2 linked regions of the Methylomagnum ishizawai genome follow. The protein of the gene in region 1 binds, or shares a complex with, the protein of each later gene. Links are inferred from orthologs where the notes say so. Each region holds a gene or a part of one and is shown on either strand. Other genes may lie near its edges.

What was found.
Region 2: the proteins of ccmB (region 1) and ccmE are in contact, whole or in part, in a solved structure (PDB 8CE8), measured with the Escherichia coli proteins. The link is inferred for Methylomagnum ishizawai from one-to-one orthologs.

Annotation. Positions count from the first base shown.
Region 1 is NZ_AP019783.1:4,537,500-4,542,057, reverse strand. The notes cover bases 1,593-4,558. They hold ccmB (heme exporter protein CcmB), read left to right. Parts: upstream 1,593-2,719; coding sequence 2,720-3,397; downstream 3,398-4,558. Other genes in these bases: K5658_RS20485 (Lpp/OprI family alanine-zipper lipoprotein), read right to left, coding at 4,212-4,481; K5658_RS20490 (heme ABC transporter permease), read left to right, coding at 3,402-4,151; ccmA (cytochrome c biogenesis heme-transporting ATPase CcmA), read left to right, coding at 2,094-2,723; K5658_RS20505 (NAD(P)/FAD-dependent oxidoreductase), read right to left, coding at 1,593-1,948. In the rest of the region: K5658_RS20515 (PAS domain-containing protein), read right to left, coding at 1-129; K5658_RS20510 (SRPBCC family protein), read right to left, coding at 188-655; more of K5658_RS20505, read right to left, coding at 794-1,592. UniProt on the Escherichia coli protein: Required for the export of heme to the periplasm for the biogenesis of c-type cytochromes.
Region 2 is NZ_AP019783.1:656,706-665,491, reverse strand. The notes cover bases 88-2,992. They hold ccmE (cytochrome c maturation protein CcmE), read right to left. Parts: upstream 1,819-2,992; coding sequence 1,357-1,818; downstream 88-1,356. Other genes in these bases: K5658_RS02885 (class I SAM-dependent methyltransferase), read right to left, coding at 2,183-2,992; ccmD (heme exporter protein CcmD), read right to left, coding at 1,815-1,988; K5658_RS02900 (heme lyase CcmF/NrfE family subunit), read right to left, coding at 88-1,360. In the rest of the region: more of K5658_RS02900, read right to left, coding at 1-87; more of K5658_RS02885, read right to left, coding at 2,993-3,025; K5658_RS02880 (class I SAM-dependent methyltransferase), read left to right, coding at 3,121-4,152; K5658_RS02875 (hypothetical protein), read left to right, coding at 4,622-5,749; K5658_RS02870 (YjfB family protein), read right to left, coding at 5,819-6,022; K5658_RS02865 (TMEM175 family protein), read right to left, coding at 6,090-6,743; K5658_RS02860 (acyltransferase family protein), read right to left, coding at 7,027-7,944; K5658_RS02855 (WD40/YVTN/BNR-like repeat-containing protein), read right to left, coding at 8,165-8,786. UniProt on the Escherichia coli protein: Heme chaperone required for the biogenesis of c-type cytochromes. Transiently binds heme delivered by CcmC and transfers the heme to apo-cytochromes in a process facilitated by CcmF and CcmH.

The sequences.
Region 1 (4,558 bases):
GTTGGCGTAGACGATGGGCATGTCGTCCAAATCCGGGTCGGCCAGGGTGACGCCGTTCACGCATGCATCCAGGATCGTCGATAACACCTGGGGAATCAGGCCGGGGTCTTTTTCTGCCACGAAGAACATGGGTCTCCTCCCGCGTGGATGGTGTTGTTATGGGCCGGGCTTGCCCGGCGGGGGGCGTTCAGGGCCGGCCTTCGATCAAGCCCTTGAGATTCTGGACGGTGCGCTCGGCCCCTTCCTGCACGGCGAGCCGGATCAATTTCTCGAAGGGCCGCATATAGAGTTCCAATTCCGGCAGTTCGAAGGTGAACGCGACCTGGGTGGCCGCATCCGGGTCGGCCCGCCGCAATTCGTAGGCGCAATGATAGGCGTTGGAGACGCCGCTGAAGGCGATGCGCCGGTTGGGTTGGAGATCGGTGACGGCGAAGGTGGATTCGCTGCGGTGGCCGCGGTCAACCCGGACCTGCCAAGCCATGGAACCGACCTGCACCGGACCGTTGGACAGCGGTTTCAATTCGACCACCTCGGGCGACCACTTGGGGTAGTTGCTGAAAAATTCCTCGCCGATGAAATGGAACACGTCCTCCACGGGCTTCTTGATGACCGTGCTGGCCTTCGCCACGACCGGCTGTTTAGCGCCAAACAACATCGCTGTGCCTCCTTTGGGTTGATGCCTAACGAAACCGTCTCTTCCTTTTTATCCCGCTGGCCGCGGGTCTGCGGGTTCCCGAGCGCGGCTTGGGAATCGGCGATAGCGGAAAATATCGAATGCCGCCGACCGGGCCGTTCACGGCATATAGGTATCGACCCCCGCCAGCAGTAGATCGTATTGGGCCTCGACGATATCCTTCGCCACCTTGGCGGGCGCGCCGCCCACCACGTTGCGTTCGAGGCCGATCCAGCCCACCGCATCCTCCGGTCCCAGGCTGACGACATAGCCCAGGTCGCGGTAGAGATAAGGTTCCAACAGCCGCACCGGACTGGCGTGGCGCAGGATGTTGCGGGCCGCGAGCCGGCCCTTGCGCAGGGCGGTCTGGGCGCTCAGGGCGTTGGAGCCCGGCGGGCGGTAGCGCGAGCAATCCCCGGCGGTATAGATGCGTTCCAGCGCCGCGCCGCCGCTCACGACCTGGCCGAACCAGTTGGCCTCCCAGCGCTGGGCCGGGTTGTTGCCCAGGAACAATAGCGTCAGGTCCGAGGCCAAGGCCAGCGGCTGGCCGGAAGCGCGGGCTTGGAGCTGGAGGACGCCATCGGCCTGGGCCTGGAACCTTTGGTCGGGGTGGTAATCGATGCCGAGATCGGCCAGACGGACCTGCGCATAACGGCCCAGGCCGGGCCGGAATTGGCCGAGCGGGGCGGGGTCGGCGTCCACCAGCCGCAAACGGCAGGCGCTGCGCTGCCGCTGGAGGTAATGGGCGATCTCGAACAGGAATTGGATGCCGGTCGCGCCGCCGCCCACCACGGTCAGATAGCGCCCACGGGACTCGATGGCGTCGCGGTAGAGGTCGATCAAGCCGGAGCCGGTTTCGGTGCTGAAATCGTCCAGGTCCAGGGTTTCCGGGCTTTTTTCCGGCTTGCGGTAGCTGCCGCCGGTGGCGATCAAGAGGTAATCGAACTCCAGCGCCGCGCCATCGACCGTCAGGGCGCGTCCGGTATTCCATTGCGACAAGGCCGGTTCGTCGATGGGCAGCGCGGCTTGGACATGGCGGAAACCGAAGCGCCGGCCCAAGGCGCTGAACGGCACCTGGAACTCGGCCAGCGGGCGGCGGAAACTTTCGTGGAGACGGGTGATTTTGAGATGGTGGGGACGGGGGTCGATCAGGACCAGATCGGCATCCGGGCGCTGTGTCCTGAGGGCCGATAAAGCCGCCAAGCCCGCATAGCCGCCACCCGCGACCACGACCCGCAAGCGCCGTCTGCCGGGCATATAAAATGGCATGAACATGATGACCCCTTCCTGTTTCGGCGTGGATTGTAGAATTCCATTGCCGGGATAGACCGCCCATGATGGGGGAAAATTCAGCGTAAGCCCGGTCGGGTTTCTGCGATAATGCGCCCCCATGTCCGTCACCCGTCCATCGCATCCCCCCATGACCGGGACTCCCCCCGCCCTCGAAGCCCACCGACTCGAATGCCTGCGCGGCGATATCCCGCTGTTTTCGGGGCTGGGTTTCGGCGTCGCGCCCGGCCAGATCATGCAGATCGAAGGAGCCAATGGCAGCGGTAAAACCAGCCTGCTCCGCATCCTGGCCGGGCTGAGTCCCCCGAACGAAGGCGAAGTGCGCTGGCGCGGCACCAACATCGCCCACCGGCGCGCGGCCTTCTTCGCGGAAATCGGCTATCTCGGCCACCACCTGGGACTCAAGGCCGAACTCTCGGTGGGCGAAAACCTGCGTTTCGCCTTCGCCCTGAACGGCGCGGCCCTGGGCCAGGACAAACTGGAGCAAGCTCTGGACCAAGTGGGCCTCCTGGACCGGATGGATTTGCCGGTCCGCGCCCTCTCCGCCGGGCAGCGGCAGCGGGTGGCGTTGGCCCGGCTGGTGTCGTCCCCGGTGGCGTTGTGGATACTCGACGAACCCTTCACCGCGCTGGATGTGGGCGGCATCGCCCTGGTCCAACGCCTGCTCGAAGACCACGCCACCCGCGGCGGCCTCGCGGTGCTGACTTCGCACCAAGCGGTCGAGCTACGCGGCGGCTTGGTCAAACTGACCCTGGCATGAACGAACTTCTCCGCGCCTTCCTGGCCTTGCTACAGCGGGATTTGCTCTTGGCGTTCCGGCACCGGGGCGAATTGGTCAATCCCTTGCTGTTCTTCATGATCGTGGTGACGCTGTTCCCCCTGGGCGTCAGCCCGGAGGAAGCCTTGCTGCGCAAGATCGCGCCGGGCGTGATCTGGATCGCGGCCTTGTTGGCGGCGCTGTTCTCGCTGGAGAACATGTTCCGCTCCGATTTCGACGATGGCGCTTTGGAGCAAATCGCCCTCAGTCCGCATCCCTTGGCGGTGCTGGTGCTGGCCAAGGTGTTGGCGCATTGGCTGGTGAGCGGCCTGCCCATGCTGCTGATGGCCCCGGTCTTGGCGCTGTTCCTGGCCCTGCCCGGTCCAGCGGTCTATGCCCTGGAAATCACCCTCCTGGTCGGCACACCCTTGTTGAGCCTGATCGGGGCCATCGGCGTGGCTTTGACGGTGGGCCTGAGGCGCGGCGGGGTGTTGCTGACCCTGTTGGTTTTGCCCTTGTATATCCCGGTCCTGATCTTCGCCACCAATGCCGTCGCCGCCGCCGCCGCCGGGATGCCGGTGGAGGGGCAGCTTTATTTCCTGGGCGCTTTGCTGGTCTTGGCGCTCACCCTCGCGCCGCTGGCGACCGCCGCCGCGCTGCGCATCAGCCTGAGTTGACACCATGTGGAACGCTATCTGGTTGTTTTTCCATAAACTGGCCTCGCCCAAGCATTTCTACCGGATCGCCGGGAAGCTCATCCCCTGGCTGGGCGGCGTCACCTTGATCTTCATGGTCGCGGGGCTTTACCTCGGCCTGTTCGTGGCCCCGCCCGATTACCAGCAGGGGCAGAGCTATCGCATCATGTTCGTGCATGTGCCGAGCGCCTGGATGTCGATGTTCATCTATACCTTCATGGCGGTCCTGAGCGCCATCCACCTGATTTGGAACATCAAGCTGGCCGATGTGATGGTGCGCGGCTCGGCGGCCCTGGGGGCGTCGTTCACCTTCCTGGCCTTGGTGACGGGTTCCCTATGGGGCAAGCCGATGTGGGGGGCGTGGTGGGTGTGGGATGCGCGGCTGACCTCGGAATTGATCCTGTTGTTCCTGTACCTGGGCTATATCGCCCTGGTCTCGGCCATCGAAGAGCCGCGTTCGGCGGCGCGGGCCGGGGGCGTGTTGATCCTGGTCGGCGTGGTGAACATTCCGATCATCCATTACTCGGTGGAATGGTGGAACACCTTGCACCAAGGCCCGACCGTGACCAAGTTCGACAAGCCCTCCATCCATTTCAGTATGTTGCTACCCCTGCTGCTGATGGCGCTGGCGTTCCAGTTCTACTATTTCACCGTGGCGCTGATGCGGGCCAGGGCCGAGGTGCTGGACCGGGAGCGGCGCAGCGCCTGGGCGCAGGACGTGGTGGAAGGCGCATAAAAAAAACCCGGTGGGGGCGACCCCGCCGGGTTTTTTTAATCTTTCGCGCAGGGCGAACGATTACTTCATGGCGCCTTTACGGAAGCCGCGATCCAGCTTGTCGTTGATCGCCTGTTCAGCGCGTTGAGCGGCGGCAGCGGCCTTGTTGGCGGCGGCTTCAGCAGCCTGGGCGGAGGACAGCGCTTCGTCGGCGGTGCTCTTCACGGAGGAAATTTCAGCCTTCAAGCCATCAACCTGGGTTTGCAGGTTGGTGATGTCGGACTTGCTCGCGCAGCCCACGGTCAGGCCGGCAGACAACAAAACTGCGGTCAACTTGATTGCTTTCATCATTGCTTCTTTCCTTTTTATTGGATTGGAAAATTTTACGGGACATCGCCGCCCGATAGGGCGACGAATGCCACTCAAGT
Region 2 (8,786 bases), 3.9 Mb from region 1 along the record:
CCGCCAGCGCCTTGATATCGGCGATATTCCAGAACACGGCGGTGAAGACTATGCCGAGCAGCAAACTCGCCAGGGCCAGATAACGCACCCGGAACAACAACTGGCCGATCCTCGCCTCGCGCCAGGCCAGCATCGGCCCGATCCCGGCCAGCAGGCAAATCGGGGTCATCAAGGGCGCGAACACGCTGGCGAAATAGGGCGAACCCACCGAAATCTTGCCCAGTTTCAAGGCGTCCAGCACCAGCGGATACAAAGTGCCCAGCAGGATGCTGGCACTGGCCGTGACCAACAGGATGTTGTTCAACAGCAAGAGGTTTTCCTTGGAGACGAAACCGAATTGGGCGGTATCGCGGATGGCCGGGGCGCGCAGGCCGTACAGCAGCAAGGAACCGCCCACCACCAGCGCCAGCAACATCAGGATGAATAAGCCCCGCGCCGGGTCCGAGGCGAAGGCGTGGACCGAAGTCAGCACCCCCGAACGGACCAGGAACGTCCCGAGCAAGCTCAGGGAAAAGGCGAAGATCGCCAGCAACACCGTCCAGGCTTTGAACGCGCCGCGCTTCTCGGTCACGGCCAGCGAATGCAGCAAGGCCGTCGCCACCAGCCAGGGCATGAACGAGGCGTTCTCGACCGGGTCCCAGAACCACCAACCGCCCCAGCCCAGTTCGTAATACGCCCACCACGAACCCAGCACGATCCCCGCCGTCAGGAACACCCAGGCGATCAAGGTCCAGGGCCGCGACCACCGCGCCCAGGCCGAATCCAGGGAACCACCCAGCAAGGCCGCGATGGCGAAGGCGAAGGCCACCGACAAGCCCACATAGCCCATGTACAGCATGGGCGGATGGATGGTCATGCCGAAATCCTGCAACAAGGGATTGAGGTCGTTGCCGTCGGCGGGAGCCGGGACGATGCGCTCGAAGGGATTCGAGGTCAGCAGGATGAACAGCAAAATCCCGACGCTCACCAGCCCCATCACGCCCAAAACCCGCGCTTGGAATTCCAGCGACAAGCCCCGGCTGAACGCCGTCACCATCACCGTCCACAGCCCCAGGATCAAGGCCCATAGCAGCATGGAACCTTCGTGCGCCCCCCAGGTGGCCGAGATGCGGTAATACAGCGGCAGGCTGCTATTGGAATGCTGGGCCACGTACATGACCGAGAAATCATGGTTGACGAACGCCGCCACCAGACAGCCGAAGGACACCGCCAGGAACAGGAATTGCGCCCGCCCGGCGGCGGGTCCCACCGCCATCCAGGCGGGCATGCGCCGCGCCGCGCCCAGCAAGGGATAGGTCGCTTGCATCAAGGCGGTCAGCAAGGCCAGGATCAAAGCCAGATGTCCGAGTTCGGGACTCATTTCTTCCACCCTTGGTAATCGATGGGCGCTTGCCCATTCTGTTTGAGGGAATCGGCGACTTCGGGCGGCATGTAGTTCTCGTCGTGCTTGGCGAGGACTTCGCTGGCCTCGAACACGCCGGCCGGGTTGAGCTGGCCGATGGAGATGATGCCCTGCCCTTCGCGGAACAGGTCCGGCAGGATGCCGGTATAGACCACCTTCACCGTGGCCGGGCCGCCGTCGCTCAGGGTGAAATGGACGGTCGTGCCGTTGGCTTCCCGCTGCACCGTGCCCGGCACCACCAGCCCGCCGACCCGGAACGGATAACCCTTCGGCGCTTCCCCGGCGGCGACCTGGCTGGGGGTGTAGAAATACAGCAGGTTCTTCTGGAACGCGGTGAGGGCCAGGAAGGCCGCGACGCTGACCCCCAGAAGGATCAGCCCCACCACGGTCATGCGTTTTTGGCGTGGAGTCATCATGACGGCTTCCGTTGCTCTTGCTTGAGGCGGCGGGCGATGGTTTTCAGCACCCCGGCATGGCGCTTGAGGGGTGCCAGCAGATTGAGGATCAGGATCACGGCCATCAGGCCATAGGAAGTCCAGACATAGAGGGCGTAGCCGCCCATGGAGAAGAATTCGTTCCAGTTCATTGCGATAGCGGATGTGGATGGAAGGAGAGACCGGCGCGGAGCGCTTGGGGAACCGCCCCATCGGGGGTTGGGATGCGAGGCGGGATATTCTAGCGGTTTGGCGGGGGGTTGGCTGTGAAATGCTGGGCGATCCGTGGCTGGATGCGGCACGGCGGAACATCCCACCGCCCCCGCATCCGACCCGTTGGAGCCGCTTATCCACCCGCCTTCTCGAACCCCAGCACCCTATACCGCAACACCCCCCACCGGCTCGCCCATTCGGCGAACAGGGTCTCCGCCGCCGCCGACACGCTGGGCAGGGTGAACTCTTTGGCCAGTTTGCGGATGAAATCGTAGGTCGGCAGGGTCTCCTGGGTAATATCCCGCTCACAGCGCACGGCGAACCCGGTACTTTGCGCCAGACGGCGGTAATCCTCCAAACCATGGCGGAAATCGCAACGCCCATAAAACCCCAAGGTCGCGGGCCACATCCCCGCCAGGCCGATGAACGGCTTCAAACCCACCGTCGGCAGGAAATCCGACAAGGCCAGCCGTCCGCCCGGCTTCAACACCCGGAAAGCCTCCCGGAAGAATCGCTCCCGGCTGGGGAAATGGAAAATACATTCCACCGCCAGCACCGCATCCAAACTGGCGTCCTCGAACGGCAGGGCGCAGGCATCGCCCTCGATCCATTCCAGGGTATTGCCGGGCCGGGCTTGGATGCGGCTCCCGGCCCTTTCGAGTTGGCGCGGATCGATATTCAGCCCGGCCAGGGCCATGCGTTCGAAATTCGCATTCAAGCTGGCCGTGGTGCCGCCGAAACCGCAGCCCGCATCCAACACCCGCATCCCATCGGCCACGCCCGCCGCTTGGTACACCAGCCGCGACAAGGCTTCGGCGGCTTGCGCGAAATCCTCCGGCGTGCCGGTCGCGCGCTTGGGTTCGGGCCAATAGCCCCAATGCACATGGTGGCCGAACACTTGTTCCAGGACGGGATGCCCCTCGTCCAACAGCTTGAGCAAGGCATCGAAATACGGCAGGCGGATCGGGCTGGACATGGGTTTAGGCTCCTTTGGATGGCGTCGGCACCGGGTGGCCTGTCAGAATACCGGAAAAACCCCTGTCATCCCCATCGCCCGAGTACCCGTATCCCATGGCTTCCCCGCACGATCCCCGCGCCGCCGCGCTCGCCAGTTTCATCGACCGCCACCCCGGAATCCTGGCGGGCGGCGGTCCCGCCGCCGTGTTCCGCGCCCTGCCCGGCGATTATCTGGACGCGCTCGCGCCGCGCCCCGTCCATTATTACCAAACCGACAAGCCCGGCGCCGACGCCCTGGCCCGGCGCGGCCTCGAAGTCCGCACCGACGAACCCGCGGCCCCCGCCGCCCTCTGCCTCGTGTTCGCCACCAAGCACAAGGAAGAAGTCCTCTACCACTACGCCCGCGCCGCCGGATTGCTGGACGAAGGCGGCAGCTTGGTCGTCAGCGCCGCCAACGACCTGGGCGCGCCCTCGCTGGAACGCCGCTGCGCCGAGCTGATGGGCGGCGTCGAAACCTATAGCAAGCACAAATGCCGGGTGTTCCTGGCCCGGAAGGATTCGGCCAAGCTGGATCGCGGCCTGTTGGATGCTTGGTTGCAAGGCGGGGATTGGCATGGTATCGCGGACACCGGCTTGATGAGCCGGCCCGGCTTGTTCAGTTGGAAGGCGCTGGACCTGGGTTCGCGCCTCCTGGCCCGCCACCTGCCGGACGATCTGGCCGGGCGCGGGGCCGACCTGGGCGCGGGCTATGGCTATCTGAGCCGGGAAATCCTGGCCCGCCCGCGCCGCATCGCCGAATTGCACCTGTTCGAATCCGAACACAAGGCGCTGGACGCCGCCCGCCGCAACCTGGAAGGACACCCGGCGGCGCAATTCCATTGGGCCGATGTGACCCTGGGCCTGCCGGTGTCGCGGCTGGATTTCGTGGTGACGAACCCGCCGTTCCACACGGGGCGGGCGGCGGTGTCGGCGCTGGGCCGGGCCTTCGTGCGGGCGGGACTTGCGGCGCTCAAACCGGGCGGCCGCTTGTTCCTGGTCGCCAACCGGCATCTGCCCTACGAGCCGGAAATCGAAACACTGGGAGCGCGGGCGGCAACCCTGGCGGAGGCCGAGGGCTTCAAGGTGATCCTGGCCCTAAAGCATTGATTGCGCGATGGAAACCGGCCCCGCCGCCCCACCCGGCGCGGCTAGAAAAGAGTTGCAAGATCATCGGCTCTTTGGCACTCTCTCAAGCCCAGGCCGGGGGTCCAAGATAATCGCGATGAAACCACCCCGGCGACCTTTTATCCAGGGTGCCTTCCGACCTTGGCAAACCCCGTACGCCGGGGTTTCGGAAAAAGGCGTTTATGGACGGCGACGACAAAACCCATCGGACCGCGAATATGCCGGACCCCGTTTATCGAAACCCTCCGTAATCACCGGAAACTGGCCGCTGGCAAGGCGTCCCAACCCCGCCGCCGCCAAGCATTGGTTTACTCCATGCGGGATTCCGCCCTTACAACAACCACCTAATAATGATTATATGCTAACCGCCATAGCCGTTTTATTAGTCCTAGCGCTGGTTTATCTCATATATAGGCTCGCATGGTCCCCCCAATCCACCCGCCACCACGCGGTGGACCAGCCGCGCCCCGATATTCCGCCCCGGCCCCAAACCCAGGCCGAACCCGCCCCGGAAACCCCGGCAACCGCCCCCCAACTCCGCGCCACCGAACCGCCGCCACCGGCCAGCGAACCCGCTCCCGCAGCGGCGCAAGTGGCCGAGCCTCCCGCCGTGGCGGCGGTGCCGGTCGAGGCCGCCCCCGCGCCGACCCCGGCACCGCGCCCGGCCTGGGTGCCGGAGGATTCGGTGCTGCGCCGCCATTTCCTGCACCACACGGCCCTGATGGCGCAGACCGTCGCCGGTCCACGCCCCAGCGATAGCGTCCTGGTCCGCCATCATGGGCAATTGATCCAGAGCCTCGTCGACGCTTGCCTGCGCGATGAAGCCAGCCTGCTCAAGCTGCGGGCCGACTACGCGGCGCGTTTGGCGGCGTTGGCCGCGCCGCCAGTCCCGGTCGCGCCAGCCGCCACCGTCACCGAAGCGCCGACGCCGGTCGAGGAACCCCTTGTTGCCAACACCGCCGCTCCGATCCCGGTCGAAACCGCGCCGGTCGCCGCCCCGCCCGTCCGTGCCCCACGCCCGGCCTGGGTGCCGGAGGATTCGGTGTTGCGCCGCCACTTCATGCAGCACACGGCCCTGATGGCGCAGACCGTTGCCGGGCCGCGCCCCAGCGATAGCGTCCTGGTCCGCCATCATGGGCAATTGATCCAGAGCCTCGTCGACGCTTGCCTGCGCGATGAAGCCAGCCTGCTCAAATTGCGGGCCGGGTACGCGGCCCGGATCGCAGCGCTGGCCGTGACCGCGCCTCCGGCCCCGGTCGGGGAACCCGCCCACCTTGTCGCCGCAGCGGACGCGGCCCCGATCCCGGAAGAACCGCCACCGGCCGCGCCGGAACCCGCCGCCGCCCCGGCACCGCGCCCGCCGCTGATTCCCCAGGATTCCGTACTCCGCAGGCATTTCCTGCACCACGTCCTGTATATGCTGAAATCGGTCGCCCCGCCCCGCCCCACCGACAGCGTGTTGATCCGCCATTACGAGCAATACCTCGATAGCGAATTCAACGCCTGCCTGCGCGACCCGGCACGGCTGGAACGGCTGATCGCCCGCTATGGGGCCAGCAGGACGGCCAGAACCGCGTAAACCCAGCACCGGGCAGGGACGCCCGGCCCCTTCCGCGCCAGGGCGGACCCAACCCGGACGGCCCCGGTCTCAAGCCCAGACATCGAGGTTATGGCCGAGCGGCCCGGAAGGCGTGGCCGAGGCGATGAGCTGGAGCGCGTCCTGCCCCTCCCGCTTGGCTTGGTCGTTCGCCATCTTCATCACCGAAGCGCCGATCTTCTCTTGCAGCTTGCTGTCGTTCATGGCCTGGGCCAGGGCCATCAGGCCCGAATCGGAAAGACCCGAAATATCCATGGATGCCCCCTTGGGGTTGGTTCATAGGCTAAGGCTAGCGGAAATCCCGGCACTCCACCGGCCCCGCTCATTCGCCATCCGCCGCGCTCAGTATCGGGAGCCGCCAGCGGCGGGGGACGAGTCCCGCCACCACGTACAGGACCGCCATCAGCACATACACCAGATAGCTGGCATGGGGGCTGTGGAAGGCGATGGCTATGCCCAGGGCGTAGAACGGCGGCCCGACCAGCAAGCGGCGGTTGGCCTGGCGGATGACCTCGGGACCGAGGTCGGGTTTGACCAGCCGGTGGTTGCGGACGGCGTAGAGCCAACTGGCATGCAGGGTCAGCGAAGCCAGGATCATATTGCAGCCGTAGATGATGCTGGCCACGGCGTATTGGTGATGCTCGCCGAGCATGGCCGCGGAGAACGGCAGCAGCGAAATCCAGAACAGGAAGAAGATATTGATCCACAAGAAGCGGTTGTCGGTGTGGGTCAGGTGGTGGAGGTCGGCGTGCTGGTGGACCCAGAATACCGCCGCCACCGCGAAGCTGATAGCGTAGCTCAGCACCTTGGGCCACAGTTCCAACAGCGCCTTATGGAGTTCGGCGGCGGAAGCGGCCCCCGTGACCTCGTCGGCGATGATTTCCAGCACGAGGAGGGTCATCACGATGGCGAACACGCCATCGCTCAGGGATTGCAAGCGGCCTTTCTCGAAACCACGGCCATTGTGTTCGGACATCGGAGGTTGCTCCTGGGAGATTGAAAGAAATATAGGGAGGTGGCGGCGGGACCGATCCGGGCGGGCGGACGCCTCCGCCACGATCACGGAAGCAATTTCAAAGCGATGGCTTTGGAGAGCCTCATGCTCATTGTTTCCACCGCGAGCAGATACCGGCTGATTACCAAGCATATCATGGCGGTCGTGACCAATATCATACCCGCCGTCATGGCTTTTCCCAGGCCCAATCCCGGCAATGCGATAAGCAAAAAGGACGACCACGAGCATATGACAACGATCTGTATCAGATAGAGGGGGAACGATATTTTCCCCAGGAAAAGCGACCAACCGGAGGAAAGCAGCGCTTTGAGGCGCGGGGATAGGGCCACCGCCAGCACGATACTATCGCCATGAGGCACATCACTTTCGGGTGATTCTCGAACCCCCTATGCCAAGTCGATATATACCCATCGATGGCGATGATCGCGAATGCCAATATATCCGATCCGATGGAATCAAGATCGCGCTTATCGAAGTGCGATTTATTGAGCTCGCAGAGGAGATAGCCCAGCCAGAAGCAAGCCAGCTTTTGGCTTTTCAGATAGAGGAAGGCCAGCAAAATAAGAGCGATGGGCCAGTTGGCTTTGCCATGGCTCCTATAAATGGCGATGAACGAATAAAGCATATACGAACCCAGCAGTTCGGTCTGCATAGTCCATAAACTTGAGTTATAGCTGGTTTTCGGCTGATATTCGAAAAAGCACTCGTAGAAGGCAAACGTCAGCATTCCGCCCAAACTGGGCTTGGTATGGAAGTGGTCGCCGATCCAATTATAGGTAGTGGTATCCCACCCCCTCACGGTGGCCAAATATCGGGCCGCGTCCTGGTTGAAGATCAAATGCGCCTTCATCAACAAAAACGCGATCAGGGAGGCGACGGATACCGGAATAGCCAGCCTGAAATATCTCGATGTGGTGGCCACGAGCAAATCGCCGCCGTCCCCATAAACCCCTTTCACGCTCAGGGCGAAGCCGGAAATCACGAAAAAGACATATACCGCGAGGCCGCCATCGGTGATGAACAGACTCCATGGGCCGTTGTATTCTGGAATATATTCCAGTAGGAAAGCGCCGACCAAGTGGTGTAGGAATACCACGACACAGGCCCATCCCCTCAGCCCGTCCAGCCATTCCAGTCTTGTTTTGATGGGCATGGATTGCATTAGGTTGTCGGATTCTATAAATATCGGTTTGGAAACCACTGCGCGCTTTATGGTTCGTAGCTTGTGATTTGTAGTTTGATCAGGTTTTTATCCAAGGATATTGAAAGCCATGGCACGGGGAAATTTCAACGGCATAATCCCATCGCTCCCACGGTCCCCGTGGGAATGCGGCCCGCGCCACGGGAGCGGATTCGGCCCGGTGCCCATCCACACCACGGAATCAGGGGCATTGGCTGGTCAAGAGCGTGCCGTTTTGACCCGCGGCCACCCATTGGCGATGGCCCCAGGCGGCGGTGACCAATCGGTTCACCGTCCCCGAAAGTTGGCCGGTCCAGTTGGTGCCGTCCGGGCTGGTCAGGATCGTGCCCCCTTCGCCCACGGCCACGAACCCGCCATGGCCCCGTGATACGCCGAAAAGCGCGTTCGAGATTCCCGAGTCGCGCCGGGTCCAGGTCGTCCCATCCGGGCTGGTGAGGACGATCCCGCCCTCGCCGACCGCGACGAAGGTGGTTCCCCCCCAGGCGATAGCGCTCAAGGCGGAGGTCGTACCGGAAGAATGCGCTATCCAATGGCGTCCATCCAGGCTGGATAGGATCGCACCGCCGCCCCCCACAGCGACGAACCGATGCCGACCCCAAGCGATGTCCGCGACGGAACCGACACCGTTCAGTGGATATTGCCGCCAGCGTCGGCCATTCCGGCCGATCAATACGAAGGCGGTTTCGGTCGTGCTGTTGCTCCCAACCGCGACGAACTTGCCGCCCCCCCAGGCAATGCCGGTGGCTTGGCCGATGGATGGATCGGAAAACACCTGCCGCCACTTGAGTCCGTTGGGGCTGGCA